Regions from separate parts of the Anoxybacillus sp. FSL W8-0382 genome, predicted to be linked through region 3. Evidence: riboswitches for the same ligand, from Rfam matches in the RefSeq annotation. Region 3 holds a riboswitch; each other region holds the start of a gene.
What was found. Region 3 has a riboswitch for cobalamin ahead of NSS60_RS05975 (hypothetical protein). Riboswitches for the same ligand answer to the same signal wherever they lie in the genome.

Region 1: another riboswitch for cobalamin. It lies ahead of NSS60_RS02640 (ribonucleoside-diphosphate reductase subunit alpha); the one in region 3 lies ahead of NSS60_RS05975 (hypothetical protein).
Region 2: another riboswitch for cobalamin. It lies ahead of NSS60_RS11595 ((2Fe-2S) ferredoxin domain-containing protein); the one in region 3 lies ahead of NSS60_RS05975 (hypothetical protein).

The regions. Positions count from the first base shown of each region.
Region 1 covers NZ_JBBOPX010000001.1:481,508-487,075, reverse strand. Annotated here, with positions in the region: gene NSS60_RS02660 (Dps family protein) at 1-196, opposite strand, end outside; gene NSS60_RS02655 (S-ribosylhomocysteine lyase) at 405-878, opposite strand; gene yidD (membrane protein insertion efficiency factor YidD) at 1,008-1,232, shown strand; gene NSS60_RS02645 (metal ABC transporter substrate-binding protein) at 1,442-2,413, shown strand; cobalamin riboswitch at 2,626-2,827, shown strand; gene NSS60_RS02640 (ribonucleoside-diphosphate reductase subunit alpha) at 2,938-5,217, shown strand.
Region 2 covers NZ_JBBOPX010000001.1:2,195,838-2,201,405, reverse strand. Annotated here, with positions in the region: partial or broken gene NSS60_RS11620 (IS4 family transposase) at 1-16, shown strand, start outside; gene NSS60_RS11615 (FecCD family ABC transporter permease) at 123-1,124, shown strand; gene NSS60_RS11610 (FecCD family ABC transporter permease) at 1,121-2,173, shown strand; gene NSS60_RS11605 (ABC transporter ATP-binding protein) at 2,192-3,004, shown strand; gene NSS60_RS11600 (IucA/IucC family C-terminal-domain containing protein) at 3,004-3,606, shown strand; cobalamin riboswitch at 3,734-3,914, shown strand; gene NSS60_RS11595 ((2Fe-2S) ferredoxin domain-containing protein) at 4,052-4,417, shown strand; gene NSS60_RS11590 (energy-coupling factor ABC transporter permease) at 4,414-5,166, shown strand; gene NSS60_RS11585 (energy-coupling factor ABC transporter substrate-binding protein) at 5,163-5,432, shown strand; gene NSS60_RS11580 (CbiQ family ECF transporter T component) at 5,425-5,568, shown strand, end outside.
Region 3 covers NZ_JBBOPX010000001.1:1,124,697-1,130,264, reverse strand. Annotated here, with positions in the region: gene NSS60_RS05980 (ABC transporter substrate-binding protein) at 1-579, opposite strand, end outside; gene NSS60_RS05975 (hypothetical protein) at 1,071-1,922, opposite strand; cobalamin riboswitch at 2,040-2,231, opposite strand; gene NSS60_RS05970 (ATP-binding protein) at 2,299-4,062, opposite strand; gene NSS60_RS05965 (response regulator transcription factor) at 4,059-4,775, opposite strand; gene ccsB (c-type cytochrome biogenesis protein CcsB) at 4,864-5,568, opposite strand, start outside.

The DNA of each region.
Region 1 (5,568 bases), 640 kb from region 3:
TTCCACCTAATGCTAATAAACGTTCTGCTAACTCATCAATATGTAGTGCCGCTTCATTGTACAACTCTTCAAATTTTGTATGCAACGTAAAAAACTGCGGCCCTTTCACATACCAATGGTAGTTGTGTAATTTTACATATAACACGTTCCAGTTTGCAATTTGTTTGTTGACAATATCAATTAATTTTTCTTTCACACTAATTCCCTCCTCGATTATAAACTTCCCCCTCTTTCATTATAGCAAACAAAAAAAAATTTGGAAAATGATACGTTTTTGCATGAACAATGTAGAGAGACATGTAACCATCATTGTATTGGTAGTGACCGCTTCGAAAGCATAGTTGATAAATTGCCAACTGAAAAAATAAAGGCCCAGACGTATAGCGCGCCTGAACCTTTATTTTTTAACTGAACACCTTTTTCAATTCTTCCTTTGGCTGCGATAGCCAATATCGCATAAGTCGCTTAGCTCCTTCTAAATCGTGCAATTTCGCTTGACCGCACTCTTTTTCCGTTGCAGCTGGCACTTCTGTAACCGTCAATGCCTCATTCATCGTCGCCTCAAGCAAATCAATAATTTCTTCGACTGTTGGCGTGCCACTAACGACTAAATAATACCCCGTTTGACATCCCATCGGAGAAATATCGATAATATCAAAATGAGCGTATTTTTCAGCATGCTTACGAATGTGCACCGCTAGTAAATGTTCAAGTGTATGAATCGCTGCCGGTTGCATCGCTTCTTTATTTGGTTGACAAAAGCGAATATCAAATTTATTCACAACACCGTCGCTACCGACTTGATGAACACCACAATGGCGAACGTACGGTGCTTTGACCGCACAATGGTCTAGTTCAAAGCTTTCTACTGAAGGCATATTTCTCACCTCTTTTTCAATTGTCACGTTTTTATCATACACAAAAGTCCGACTTTTTTCATCTTTTTTTGTTGGAATTGTTTCGTCCAACTATGTTACAATAAGAAAAAATAGGGGCGGGCGTATTACATGAAACATATATTCATCTTACTCATTCGTTTTTATCAACGATTTATTTCCCCTTTAAAACCACCGACATGTCGCTTTTATCCGACTTGTTCGCATTACGGATTAGAAGCGATTCGTCGCTTCGGTGCACTTAAAGGAGGCTATTTAACAATCAAACGCATTTTAAAATGCCATCCATTTCATCCAGGTGGATTTGATCCTGTTCCAGAGAAAGAGCAAAAATAGTTGCCCTTTCTCTTTTTTTCGATATGATAAACAATGTAAATCGTAATAATTACGTTTGAAGATTGGTCTACTTTTGTCGATCCACTCCCACCATTTGTTTCTGTTTCATAGTTTTCAAATCGTAACGATTACGATATAATAAAACAGGAGTGAGAAAGATGTTATTTGACGATCAGAAACATCTTTCTTTATTTGGAAGGAGGAAGAAGATGAAGGTAAAAACCATTTTATCCATTATACTTACGAGCACACTGCTATTGTTTGGATGCTCGCAACAAGAACAGACGAATGAATCGAAGAATGAGGAAAAAAACGATCAACTTATCGTTTATACAACTGTATACCCTCTTCAAGACTTTACTGAAAAAATTGGCGGTGAGCACGTTCAAGTGGAAAGCGTATACCCTCCTGGCGTTGATGTGCACACATACGAACCGACGGCAAAAACGATGCAACAAATCGCAGATGCTGACGCTTTCATTTACATCGGTCAAGGAATGGAAGGATTTGTTGATCGCGTTGTCGAAACGCTAGAGAATGAACACGTCAAGTTCGTGGAAGCAACAGCTGGGACGGAATTTCTTCCAGCCAACGATACTCATGGAGACGAACATGCTCATGAAGATGAACACGCCCATGAAGATGAGCATGAGCACGGTGATGTAGATCCTCATGTCTGGTTAGATCCGATATATTCAATCCAAATGGCTGAAACGATTAAACAAACGTTAACGGAACTAAAACCTGAGGCAAAAAATGATTTTGAACAAAACTTTGCTTCGTTAAAACAGCAGCTTGAACAGCTCGATAGCCAGTTCCAACAATTGATAAAAGGCGCGAAAAGAAAAGAAATTCTTGTCGCTCATGCGGCTTACGGCTATTGGGAGAAACGATATGGCTTAAAACAAATAAGCGTGACTGGGCTATCGCCAACAAACGAACCGTCACAAAAGCAGCTTGCTTCGATTATTCAAATCGCCAAAGACCATGACATACACTATATCTTTTTTGAGCAAAACGTAACATCGAAAATTGCTGAAGTTGTGAAAAACGAAATCGGAGCTGATGTACTTATCCTTCACAACTTAGAAGCGCGCACAAACGATGATATTGCAAACAACAAAGACTACTTCGCAATTATGAATGACAACATCTCTGCACTAAAAAAAGCTCTACAATAAGCGATCATAACGGTCGCTTATTTTTTGTATATTTTTCCCATTCCAAATCAAACTATGAAACGACATTGTATGGAAAGGGATGAAAGATCGTCGCTATGTAGCAAAGGATGAAAAATAACGATTGCAAATGTTGAGATTTTTCGCTATAGTTTTAAACGTAAACCTTTTTCGTACAATATATTGTGATAATCGTACGAAATAATAACTATATATTGAAACCGACAAGTGAAGGTGTCCAAACGGACTTAATAGGGAATCTGGTGCGAATCCAGAACTGTCCCCGCAACTGTGTGCGCAGACGAAATGGAAATAACACCACTGTATATGTCAGCTATTTATGGCGCATATATGGGAAGGAATCCAAAGTAGGAAGAAGCGCAAGTCAGGAGACCTGCCTTCCTTGTATCGTTTCATATTCTTCGGGGATTGAGAAGATGAAACGATGGTGAAAGCATGCCTTTTTCCATCGTTTCATCCGCTCAACGAGAGCGGATTTTTTTATTTTCTAGGGGAAGGGATGTTATATGGTGTACATAAAACAACAAACAGAAGTAAATGAAGAAACGATCCGCACATTATTGTTTCATATTTTCAAAGACTTTCCACACTTATCAAGCGCGCGATACATCGAGCGTACGATACGGTCGCTGACGTATACAAAATCATACGATGACATGATGAACAAACTCATTTTAAATGCACTTGACGAAATCACCGTAGAACAACCTGATTGGACGTTTGTCGCAGCACGCCTTTATTTACAACAGCTGTACAATGAAGCAGCAACCAATCGTGGCTATGATGTATCCGACACATACCACTACTTTTATGAGTTACAAACAATGCTCGTTGATCTCGGTATTTACGATCCGTTTGTACTTGAACGATATACGAAAGAAGAACTACAAGAAGCGGGGACATGGATCGATTCGAAAAAAGACGAGCAATTTACCTATATCGGATTACGCACACTCGTTGATCGTTATTTAGCGAAAGGATATGACGGAGAAATTTATGAGTTGCCACAAGAACGCTTTTTAACCATTGCTCTTACGCTGATGGTGAATGAGCCAAAAGAAAAACGAATGGAACTTGTTAAAGAAGCGTATTGGGCATTATCGAATCAATATATGACGGTGGCTACACCAACATACGCAAACGCAGGCAAATCTTATGGCCAATTATCGAGTTGCTTTATTGATACAGTTGATGACAGCTTAATCGGCATTTATGAATCGAATACAGACATCGCTCGCCTCTCCAAAGGCGGTGGGGGAATCGGCGTCTATTTAGGAAAAATTCGGGCACGCAACTCGGATATTAAAGGATTTAAAGGCGTATCGTCTGGTGTCATCCCATGGATGCGCCAATTAAACAATACCGCTGTATCGGTTGATCAGCTTGGTACGCGACAAGGAAGTATTGCCGTCTATTTAGACGTTTGGCATAAAGACATTTTCTCTTTCTTAGACGCAAAATTAAACAACGGCGATGAACGGCAAAAATGCCATGATTTATTTTATGGCGTATGCATCCCTGATTTATTTATGGAACAAGTCGAAAAGCGGGGCGATTGGTATTTATTTGACCCACATGAAGTGAAAAAAGTGATGGGGTGGAAAGATAAAGGTGGGAATCCGCTAGGTCTTGAAGATTTTTACGATGAAGAACGAGGACATGGCTCCTTCCGCGAAAAATACGAAGAATGTATCAACCATCCAGAGTTAAGTAAAGAACGTGTACCTGCCATTGAAATTATGAAGCGCATTTTAAAATCACAATTAGAAACGGGTACACCTTATATGTTTTATCGCGACGAAGCGAATCGCATGAATCCAAATAAACATGCGGGTATGATTTATTCTAGCAATTTATGTACGGAAATTATGCAAAATATGAGCGCGACTACCGTAACAAAAGAGTATACGCAAGATGGTGAAATCATTATTCATAAAAAGCCAGGCGACTTTGTCGTTTGTAACTTATCTAGCATTCATCTCGCTCGCGCCGTACAAGACGATGTACTAGAACGATTAATTCCGATTCAAGTGCGTATGCTTGATAACGTCATCGACTTAAACGAAAATCGCATTGAAGTGTTGCAAGCGGTGATGACAAATAAAAAATATCGGGCAATCGGTCTAGGTGCATTTTCATGGCATCACTTATTAGCGTTAAAAGGAATTAAGTGGAATAGTGAAGAAAGCGTTGATTTCGCTGACAAGCTATTTGAAAAAATCGCTTATTTAACGATTCAAGCAAGCATGGAATTGGCGAAAGAAAAAGGTGCATATCCGGCGTTTGCAGGTTCTGATTGGCATACAGGGAAATATTTTGAGCTTCGCGGTTATCATTCCCACGATGAGTTAGATTGGGATGAGTTAAAGCAACAAGTGATGAGACATGGGATACGTAATGGGTATCTCATGGCGCCTGCTCCAAACGCTTCGACATCCGTTTTAGCAAACGGAACGGCGTCATGCGATCCTGTCTTCAATCGCTTATATTTTGAAGAAAAGAAAAATTATAAAATTCCTGTTACCGTTCCTGATTTAAATGCCAAAACATTTTGGTTTTACGAAAATGCCTATGAAGTGGATCAAAAGATGAGCATTCGTCAAAATGCCGCTAGACAAAAACATGTCGATCAGTCGTTAAGTTTTAATCTTTACGTATACAACACGATTAAAGCGAAAGATCTTTTGGATTTACATTTAACGGCATGGAAAGAACGGTTAAAATCGACGTATTACGTTCGCAGCACTGCCGTAACGATTGAAGAATGCGACGTTTGCTCATCGTAGGAGGAAAAAGCGTCAACAACCCAATGACTAAAGTCATGGGCTTGCAACTCCCCAGAAGTGCAAGCGGATGTTATCCTCCTTCCTTCACTTGGGGTTGCATCAGGGCAGGTTGACAACTACCCAACGACGCAGGTCATGCCTGCATCGTTACCGATTCTCTCGGTGTGTCTGTTGGCAGTACTTGACTTCCACGCACAACAGACGGACCCACGCTCGATGTTTTACGGTTACAACGCTTCCTGTAACCAACTCCATACATCGAGTAGCAGTTATTGGAGTGCCTTTGTTAAACGGTTTTCTCCACGCCTTTATTATATCATACACAAAAGAAAGGGGGAACACGCATTCCTC
Region 2 (5,568 bases), 1.1 Mb from region 3:
GTATAATTTTGGATAATCAACACTCGTGTAAGAAAATGCGAAAAAAACATTGACGATGAGAGTCATTATCAAATATACTTGACGATAGAGATATAGAGAATGAAGCAAGGGAGATCTCAGAGATGCTGGTGACAAACTGTCAAAAAATGGTTGGCCTTATCGGTTTGCTGATTGTGCTGCTTGCCGCCATGTGGATGAGCATCGTTTGCGGATATACCGATACGAGTTGGCGGCAGGCGGTGGCGGCTCTCATCGACAATAACGGATCGAATGCCCATTTAGTCGCGGCGACGGTTCGGCTGCCGCGAGCGTTGATTGCGGCTGCCGTTGGCGCAAGCCTAGCGATGGCCGGAGCGCTCATGCAAGCGCTGACGCGAAACCCGCTCGCTTCGCCAGGCATTTTCGGCATTAACGCCGGGGCCGGTTTTTTGATTGTTGTGACGGTCACCTTTTTTTCCATTTCTTCATTGCAAATGTTGTCTTGGGTCGCATTTATGGGGGCGGCGATGGCGGCGTTGATCGTGTTTGTGATCAGCGCCGCGGGGAAGGACGGGCTGACCCCGCTCAAAATGACGCTCGCCGGCACGGCGGTCGCGGCTTTATTTGCCTCGCTGACGCAAGGGATGCTGGCGATGAATGAAAAAGCGCTTGAAGAAGTGCTCTTTTGGCTGGCCGGGTCGGTCGCCGGCCGGAAGCTCGAGCTGTTGGCAGCCGTCTTTCCGTATTTGGCTGCCGCTTGGCTTGGGGCCATGTTGCTGGCGCGACATGTCAACATCTTAATGATGGGAGACGATGTAGCGAAAGGGCTCGGGCAGCGGACAACCTTCATTAAAGCGGCCGCCGCTCTCTTAGTTGTCCTGCTCGCCGGCGGTTCGGTCGCTGTTGCCGGTCCGATCGGCTTTATCGGCATCATGGTGCCGCATATGGCGCGGGCGCTGGCCGGCGTCGACCACCGCTGGCTGCTTCCATACTGCGCCTTGCTTGGCGGGATTTTGCTTCTTATGGCCGATATTGGGGCGCGCTACGTTCTGATGCCGCGCGAAGTGCCGGTCGGCATCGTCACCGCCTTGCTCGGCGTTCCATTTTTCATCTACATTGCCCGCAGGGGGATCGCCGCAAAATGAAAAAATACATCACGGTCCGAATGGGAAAACACATCTCGTTTTTCTATGACAAAAAAGCTGTTGCGGTGCTCGCCGCGCTCATAGCAGCGGCCGTCTTACTTTTCCTGATCAGCATTGGCAGCGGCGAAATGCGCATGTCCCCGCTTGAGGCCGCTGCCGCGCTGTTCGGATACGGAGAGGAAATTCATCAGACGGTGATTGTGACGTTCCGCCTGCCGCGTGTGCTTGTCGCTTGGTTGGCCGGAATGGCGCTGGCTGCCGCGGGTGCCATTTTGCAAGGAATGGTGCGCAATCCGCTCGCTTCGCCGGATGTGCTCGGCATCACCGGCGGAGCGGCGGCCGCGGTCGTTGGCTTTTTGGCGCTATTTAGCGATGAAAACAACTCTTTGACCGTCAGCATCCACTGGCTGCCGCTTGCCGCCTTTCTCGGCGCAGCGACCGCTGCTTGGCTCGTATATATGCTGGCGTGGAAAAACGGCCTCGCCCCGCTTCGGCTCGTGCTTGTCGGCATCGGCGTTTCTGCGCTCATGCAGGCGTTGACGACACTGTTGATGATCACAGGACCCATCTATCGGGCGAGCCAGGCAAACGTGTGGATTACGGGCAGTGTGTATGGAGCTTCTTGGCAGCACGTTTCGCTCATGGCGCCATGGGTCATCGGACTGCTCCTTGTGGCGATATTGGCCGCGCGGCATGTCAATGTGCAGGAGCTGGGCGATGAGCTGGCGATTGGGCTTGGCGGCGCGGTCGAACGGCAACGGCTAGGACTTGTTTTGCTTAGCACCGCGCTCACCGGCGGCGCGGTCGCTTTCGCCGGTGGCATCGGCTTTGTCGGGCTGATGGCGCCGCATATGGCACGCCGGCTTGTTGGTTCGGCGTTTGGTGCGCTGCTTCCGACGGCAGCGCTGTTAGGCGGCGTGCTCGTCATGGGGGCGGATCTCGCCGGGCGGATGCTTTTGGCGCCGACGGAAATCCCGGCCGGCGTATTTACGGCCGCACTTGGTGCGCCATATTTTATTTATTTGTTGTACCGAACCCGGAAACCATAAATGAAGGAGGGGGCAAACATGCACGCGCTGCAGGCGAAAGAATTGACATTGTCGTACGGGGATGCGCTCATTATCGATCGGTTGAACTTGACGATTCCAAAAGGGAAAATCACGGTGTTCATCGGCGCGAACGGCTGCGGCAAGTCGACGTTGCTGCGCGCCTTGGCTCGTCTGTTGAAGCCGGCAGGCGGCGCTGTCTTGCTTGATGGAAAAGAGATTGCCAAGCAGCCGACCAAGGAAATCGCCCGCCGTTTGGCCATTTTGCCGCAGTCGCCTGTGGCTCCGGAAGGATTGACGGTCCTTCAGCTCGTCAAGCAAGGGCGTTACCCATATCAAACGTGGCTCAAGCAATGGAGCGACGAAGATGAGCGCGCCGTTGCGCGCGCTTTGTCAGCAACAGGACTGACAGAGCTTGCCGAGCGGCCGGTTGATTCGCTGTCCGGCGGCCAGCGCCAGCGCGCATGGATTGCCATGACATTAGCGCAAGAAACAGACATCATCTTGCTTGACGAGCCGACCACTTACTTAGATTTGGCGCATCAAATTGATATTTTGGATTTATTGTTCGAACTCAATGCAACAGAACAGCGGACGATCGTCATGGTGCTTCACGATTTGAATTTAGCGTGCCGTTACGCCCATCATCTCGTCGCCATTCGCGATAAAACGGTGTATGCCGAAGGAAAGCCGGAGGATGTTATTTCCCGCCAGCTCGTGAAAGATGTGTTCCAAATGGATTGCCAAATCACGTACGATCCGATCTTTGGCACCCCGCTTTGCATTCCGTATGGGAAAGGACGGAGAATTTTACAGAAAGAAGGCGTATCGTGATGAGATTGCGTGAAGACGAAATGAAAACGTTGGAAACGTACCGTTTTTCAAGCGAAGCTGCTGATGTCTCGTCATCGATGTTGTTGGCCCGGCTGCTGAATGATGACGGGCAGCTCGCGAAGTATGTGGCGCACGTCCGCGCCGAGATGGGGGCGGCAAATGACGCGGTTGCCGTTTCGATGCTCGTCAAGCGCCTAAGCTTTTTGGCGCCGATGGCCTTATACGCCATGTCGGTGTGGAACAAGCGGCTTGTGCTCGATCCTGAGCGAATTTGGCTTGATACGGACGGCGAAGGGGAAATGTGGATGCCGCGCTTTCGCCTTGCGCCGCCGGAAGCGGAGATGTGTGGCATTGAGCGCAGCGGTTGGCGCGAGCAGGCCGTTCGCGACGTGTTCGCCGGCTTGTTCGCTCCGCTCATCGTCCGGTTGCGGCGCCTGACGCGTGTATCGCCGCTCATCTTATGGGAAAATGTCTCGATTTATGTGTACTGGGTATATGAACGTTGGCTTGAGGATGAGTCGCTTGCTCCGGTCGCCGACCGGCTGCGCGATGATTTTTATTTCCTTGTTTATGACGCAAATGGTTCTATAACTAGTGATTGACAACACCCGTAGTGAACCGAAAAAATGTTCTCCACAAAGTCTTGACTGACTCTTTTTTATAAACAGGCTAGGCGAGAAGAAAAAAATGGTGTATTATATTCTTAACATTCACGCTCTTTGAAAAAATATATACGATGAGCAAGTACGGTGCATACGTCCGTATGCTTAAAAGGGAAGAACGGTGCAAAGCCGTCGCGGTACCCGCCACTGTGATGGGGAGTTTCGTTGCAATATGCCACTGATTTTTGGGAAGGCGCAACGAAATGATGAACCTAAGCCAGGAGACCTGCCTGCTTGCGATACGTCGGCTGCCTACGGGAATATAGGTGGACGTGCGGAGACGATGGAAAGCAACGGTTGTGAATATATGATTGTTTGAATCTTTCGTTTTTTCTGCACCTCTACCTAGAGGTGCTTTTTTATTTTGAAAAAAGGGGCGACATATATGGCAACATGGAATTTACAAGGAACGACACATCACGTGCTTATTTGCAACGGAGGAAGCTGCATGAGAAAAGGAGGGGAAGAGGTGACGCAAGCGATTCGCGATGAAATTGATCGGTTGCAGTTACATGGGCGCGTTCATACGACGCGTACACGATGCAACGGTCGCTGCGAAGATGCATGTGTCGTCATCGTTTATCCAGAAGGTGTTTGGTATCGTACGATTGATGAACAAATAGGGAGAGACATTGTACGCAATCATGTACGTGACGGGAACATATTGCGCGATTACGTCACGTATACGTATGAACATACAGGATTTGTTATGCCCGAACATAGCGTTGCGACAAGGGGGAAAGAAAAATGAAGCGAAACGCATGGTGGATCGTTTGTACATGCTTGACTGTCTACGTTTTATTTGCGCTTTCACCTTCAGTATATGCGATGCACATTATGGAAGGATTTTTACCTTGGCATTGGGCGCTCGTTTGGTGGTTGTTATTTTTGCCATTTTTCTTCGTCGGTTTACGGACGATGACGCGCATCGTAAAACAACAGCCGGAAATGAAAATGTTGCTTGCGCTAGCGACCGCATTTACATTCGTTCTTTCCGCTTTAAAAATTCCATCTGTCACAGGAAGCAGCTCGCATCCGACAGGGACAGGCCTCGGTGCGCTGTTATTTGGGCCGTTCGTCATGACGGTCATCGGTACGGCTGTGTTAATGTTTCAAGCATTATTGCTTGCGCATGGTGGATTGACAACGCTCGGTGCAAATGCGTTTTCGATGGCGGTTATCGGTCCGTTTGTAGCGTACGTGTCGTTTGTTGCATGCCAAAAGCTTCGCATTTCGATGCGCCTTTCTGTTTTTGTGGCGGCGATGTTTGCCAATTTAGCTACGTATGTGATGACATCGATACAACTTGCGCTGGCATTTCCAGACGCAACAGGCGGGGTATGGGGGGCGTTCTTAAAGTTTGCTTCCATTTTTGCTGTCACTCAAATACCGCTTGCAATTACCGAAGGGCTTCTGACTGTTGTTGTATGGAATTTTTTACATACGTACACGAAACAAGAATTAAGTATATTGCAACAGAAAGGGGCGTCTGCTAAATGAACAATCGACTATTGCTTTTCCTTGCCGCACTTTTGATCGTTTTGCCGCTCGTCGTTGTAAAACATACGGAGTTTGCTGGGGCGGATGCGCTTGCGGAGGAGATGATTCAACAACTTGCGCCCAATTATGAACCGTGGTTCGATGTGTTTTTTGAACCGCCCGGCGGGGAAGTAGAAACGTTGCTATTTTCATTGCAGGCGGCAATTGGAGCGGGAGTGATTGGCTACATTATCGGTTTATATAGAGGGCGAAAACGAAATGGTTAGCTGGCTTGACGAATGGGCGTATCGCAATCAGCTTTCGAAACTTCGGGCGACATTTAAACTGACATTTTCATTTATTTTGCTTATATGGGCGATGATTGGAACGAATGCTGGTCGTTTTTTCATTGTTGGATGGATG
Region 3 (5,568 bases):
CTCTTTTGCTTTTTCAGCAATGGCATCGATTTTTTGCTTCATTTGTTTCACAACGTCCGATGCTTCTTTCGTTTTCCCTGTCGCTTTACCGATTAGTTCAATGGAAGCATACACGTCATTCAACGATGTAGCATTTGGCACAACAATGACTGTAATGCCCGCATCTTTCAATTGTTTCAATCCTTCTTCAGAGTTATGTGCACTTGACGCGTGTGCAAGCACAACGTCCGGCTGAAGCGCGATAATTTTTTCAACATTAAACTCCATGCCGCCGATTTTTTCTTTATTTTTCACATCTTCCGGATAGTTATCAAAATCGCTTACACCAACGATTTTGTCACCAAGTCCTAACGCATACGCAATTTCTGTATTGCTCGGGATAAGCGAAACAATTTTTTCCGGTTCTTTTTCAATCGTGACATCACCAACCGCATCTTTTATGGTGACTGGAAATGCGGCTTGTTCCGTTTTCGCTTCTTGCTTCGTCTCTTTTGCTGGCTCTGCGTTATTCGCGCACGCTGCTAATCCGAGCGTCAGCACGAGCACCAAAAGCCATACATACTGTTTCCATTTTTTCATCGTTTTTCCCCCTATAATTTCATAAAAAATTGCACTTCATTTTCCATAGCATCTACTGCTAATGTTTCTCATGAAAGAGAAGCATTATATACTTATTCAAAGGATTGTTACAAGTACATGTTGTAATAACGAGCCTCGTTACTACAACATTTTATTTATTTTCATAACTATTTTGTCATACAAGTTAATATATCGTCTCTTTATAAAAATAAGTATTGGTATTAGAATTAACTGAATAACGCTAATCGTAATTCCCGCCTTGAAAAAATTATTGAGCATAAAATAATCTGTATTCCATTTTAAAACAACGAACGAAAATACACCCAAGCAAATAGCTGAGAAAAAAAGTCCAAGTTCATAAGACATATATTTATTTTTAAAATAGTGAATGATACGGTTTACAACAATTGATGCCAAAAAAACATACAGTATTGTTAAAGTAACACTTTCTATAGCTTTCATATAGAGAATCATCCTTTTTTAAAAGAAAACTAGATTTTTCTATACGCGTTCCTTGCATCTATATACGTTTGAGCATAGTCGTAGATTGCATATAATGTACCAATTATCGGAATCCCTTTCCCCATCTTTTTAGCTATTGTCTTGATCAAAGTAAAGTTTAAAACTTGTCCTAATCGTACAGCTTCAATTACTGCATCTGCTATACCTATCACACCTCCGATTAGAGTCAGTTCAATTTCTTTTTGTCTAAGAGAGTCAGCGTACACTTGAAACACCTTGAAATTACCATTACTACTTTTGGTGTTTTTATAGTATGGGTCATTCCCAGCCATTATGGCACGAGCACTTCCATTTGAAAATACTTCGTATCTCGTATCAGTTAGATAAGAACCTCCTTTTTCTGATATATACCAATAAGAATTTGTATTAAACGCATTGGCAACACGTAAGGACTGTTTGGATTTAATATATTCTGAATTTCTACTTTCCTTAAGCTCCTCATTATTACTTAAATTTATAATTATTTCTTCATCAATCCCATTTCCTACAGAGTGAACAGCTAAACTACTGCCATTTAACTCTTTTATTTGTTGTACATACTCCTCTATTAGAATCTTTTCATCATCTTTAATTTCGTATTTTTTTATATTGACTTCTATAGTTCCACCTACTGTCTCTGATTCCTCTACATACTCATAAAATCTCTCGTTTTCTTGAACCTGATAAACTATTAAATTATCTTTATTCTCTACAATTTGAACAGAAGTTAAACTCTCATTTTCTACATAATCCGTCTGTGCTACAACATAATTAACCTTTATATTCATAGAAATTGTTGCAAACAAGATCATACAAATGATTCCTATCGAAAGTTTATTCATTCATCTCGCCCCTTTTATGTATGTCAAATAAAAAGCTCATCCCAAATGGAATGAGCTGGAAACAACAAAAGAAAACCGTCACCTTTGTCGTTTCGACGTCTCACTCCCCGAAGACGCGAATGACGATGCAAAAAGGCAGGTCTACTGACTTATGCGTCATCCTACTTTGAAGCCTTCCCATACGAATTGTACAGTGGCGTCCTTCATTTCGTCAGCATTTACAGTTGCGGGGACAGTTCTGGACTTGCACCAGATTCCCTATTAAGTCTACTAGGTTTCCCATTCGACACCTTTTTGCAACGAACGTATACAATTGTCGAACAATTTTTACGTCTCTATCATAGCCGAAAACGTCGCTTATGACAACAAAAATTTTCTATTTCAATGGAAGTGTAAATGTAAACGTCGTTCCTTCGCCGAGCTTACTATGAACGGCGATCGTTCCTTTATGCGCCTCAACGATGTTTTTCGCAATCGCAAGACCTAATCCTGTGCCAGAGCGACCGCGTGTACGTGCTTTATCCGCTTTGTAAAAGCGCTCAAACACGAACGGCAAATCTTCTTCAGCAATGCCAGAGCCTGAGTCTCGAACAGAAATGCGCACCGCCTCTTCGTCCCCATCGACTATGACACGAACTTCCCCACCGTCATCTGTGTGACGAAGAGCATTATCAATTAAATTCGTCAGCACTTGTTCGATACGGTCAGGGTCAAACAACACGACAAATTCTTCATTTATGTCCACGAGCAAGCGAACTCCTTTTTCTTTCGCTAACGCTTGAAACTTATGAATGATGCGCTCGGTGTATGAACGAAGCGGCACGCGCTCTTTATGAAGCGTTAAATGTCCTGCTTCCATACGCGCTAAATCAAGCAAGTCGTTAACGAGGCGACCCATGCGCAACGATTCATCATAAATGACTTTTGCCAATTCTTTTTTTTCTTCATCTGTCGCCGCGATGTCGTCGACAATGGCTTCACTATACCCTTGCAACATGGCGATTGGCGTTCGCAACTCATGCGAGACGTTGGCGATAAAATCTTTGCGCAACTTATCGAGCCGACGCTCTTCCGTCATATCTCGAAGCACTGCAACCGCCCCGCGAATCACTTTGCCATTGTACAACGGCGTCATAACAATGACCCAATTGCGACCTTGTAAAGCAATTTCTGCTGCTTGTTCTTTCTCTTCCGCCACCGCTTTCGTAAACAATTCATTCACTTGCGGAGGAAGCGGCGATAAATCGTCGCGCTGCCCTTGTTCGTAGTACCATGCTTGTAAAAATCGGTCGGCAGGTGGGTTTGTAATAAGCACTTCGCCATTGCGATTGAGCGTAATGACGCCATCCGCCATGCTGCTTAAAATGCTCGCTAGTTGTTCTTTTTCTTGATTTAACGCATTAATGTGAAATTGCAATTGCCGACCCATCTGGTTAAACGCCATAGCCAGTTCCCCAATTTCATCATGGGTGACGATCGGCACTTTGGAATCGAATTTCCCGCGCGCCATTTCAAACGCGACTTGTCTCATTTTTCTAAGCGGTGCCGTAATTCTTGTCGATAAGAAAAAGGCAAATACCGTCGTTAACACAATAGCAATAAATGCAGCAAGAAAAATAAACTTCGTCGTTTGTTTTGTCGTTTCTTCTACAGCTTTTAGCGATTGATATACAAACACAGCACCGTTTCCATCAGATGTGCGAAGCGGCACACCAACAATAAACAACTCGTTATAAACCCGATTTCGCATCGTTTCGTTTGGCATCATCGCCCGTTTCACTACTTTCTTTCCATCAAATACGCGCGACAACTGCTTATCTTGTTGAACAAACGAAAGCGGCAAATCAACGAGCTGTTCATTCGGTGAGTACCAATAATGACGATCGTCAATAATAATCATTAGTCTGGATACATCATCAACCATCGTCCATGCAATTGAGCGAGCAAACTGCTCATCATGCTCGGCGACGACGCGGGCAACTTTTACTGCTTGTTGAGTGAGTTGCTCTCCCGTTTTTTCAAAATAATATTTTTCAAAAAAACTTAGCAACAAAACGGTTAAAATAAAGAGGACGAAAGCAACAAGCAATAAAATTGTCAGCCACAATTTGCCGACTACACTACGCCATAGTGCCATCATTCATTCACGACCTCAAATTTGTACCCAACGCCCCAAACGGTGACGATCATTTTCGCTGCTGCTGGCGATACTTTATTTAACTTTTCGCGCAACCGTTTGACATGCGTATCAACTGTTCGTAAATCACCAAAAAATTCGTAATGCCATACTTCTTTTAACAATTGCTCGCGATCAAACACTTTATCTGGTGACTTCGCTAAAAAATGAAGCAACTCGTACTCTTTCGGAGTTAAGCTCACTTCATGCCCATCTGCTGTCACCCGATGCGCATCATGGTCAATTGTTAAATGAGGAAATACGAGCACATCTCGTGTTGTCGTATCCGTTGTTACATATGGAGAGTTCGCTGTACGGCGAAGCAGCGCTTTCACGCGGAGCACCACTTCACGCGGGCTAAACGGCTTAACGATATAATCGTCCGTTCCTGCTTCAAATCCTTGCACGCGATTAGCTTCCTCTCCCTTCGCTGTTAACATAATGACGGGTGTCGCTTTTTTCTCACGCAACTGTTTGCACACTTCAATACCGTCTTTTCCAGGTAACATAAGGTCAAGCAAAATCAAGTCATAATCATTGTCAAGCGCTAATGCTAGCGCTTCTTCACCGTTTTCTGCTTCATCGATCATATATTGCTCACGTTCTAAATACATACGAAGCAAACGACGAATGCGCTCTTCGTCATCGACAACTAAAATTTTAATTTCCTTCCCCATGATGTCATTCCCTCCTCGTTCACTATTGTACAAAACTGCCATACTTTTTTCTACTCATCATAAAAAAAACGCCTTCTTTATGAAGGCGTTAAGACGCAGCATAAGAGTGTAGGCCTGCAATCACTAAGTTTACCGCTATTAAGTTAAACATAATGATCGCAAATCCAATGACCGCAAGCCATGCGGACCGCTCGCCATGCCAACCTTTTGACAATCGTAAATGTAGAAACGCTGCATAAAACAGCCATGTGATGAGCGCCCATACTTCTTTCGGATCCCAGCCCCAAAAGCGCGTCCATGCAATTTGTGCCCAAATCATCGCAAAAATAAGCGCACCGAGTGTAAATATCGGAAACCCAATCGCTACAGAACGATAGCTGATTTCGTCAACAACATCTAAATTCACGTTTTTCACAAGTGGTTGCAAAGCTGCTGCAATACGTTTGCGTAAGAAAAGGCGAAGCAATCCATATAATACACCACCTGCAAACAATGACCAAATTACTGTATTTAATTTGCGAGCATTAATAATTGCAGGCATATGAACGAACGGTTCCATCCGTCCTTCCGTTTTTAACACCCCTTCATGCGGGCCGACAAGCGCTGGCATATGGTACACCATTTCACTTTGCTGTCCATTTTTGTCAATCCATTCAAACGTAGCTTCATAACCAGCCACACGAAACGATGTAGTTACGATAACAAAACCGAGCGTGCTAATTAAGAAAAATAACACAAACTCTAGCCAAAACGTACGTTTGCTCGCTTTCGACTGATCGACTACTCGAATTAA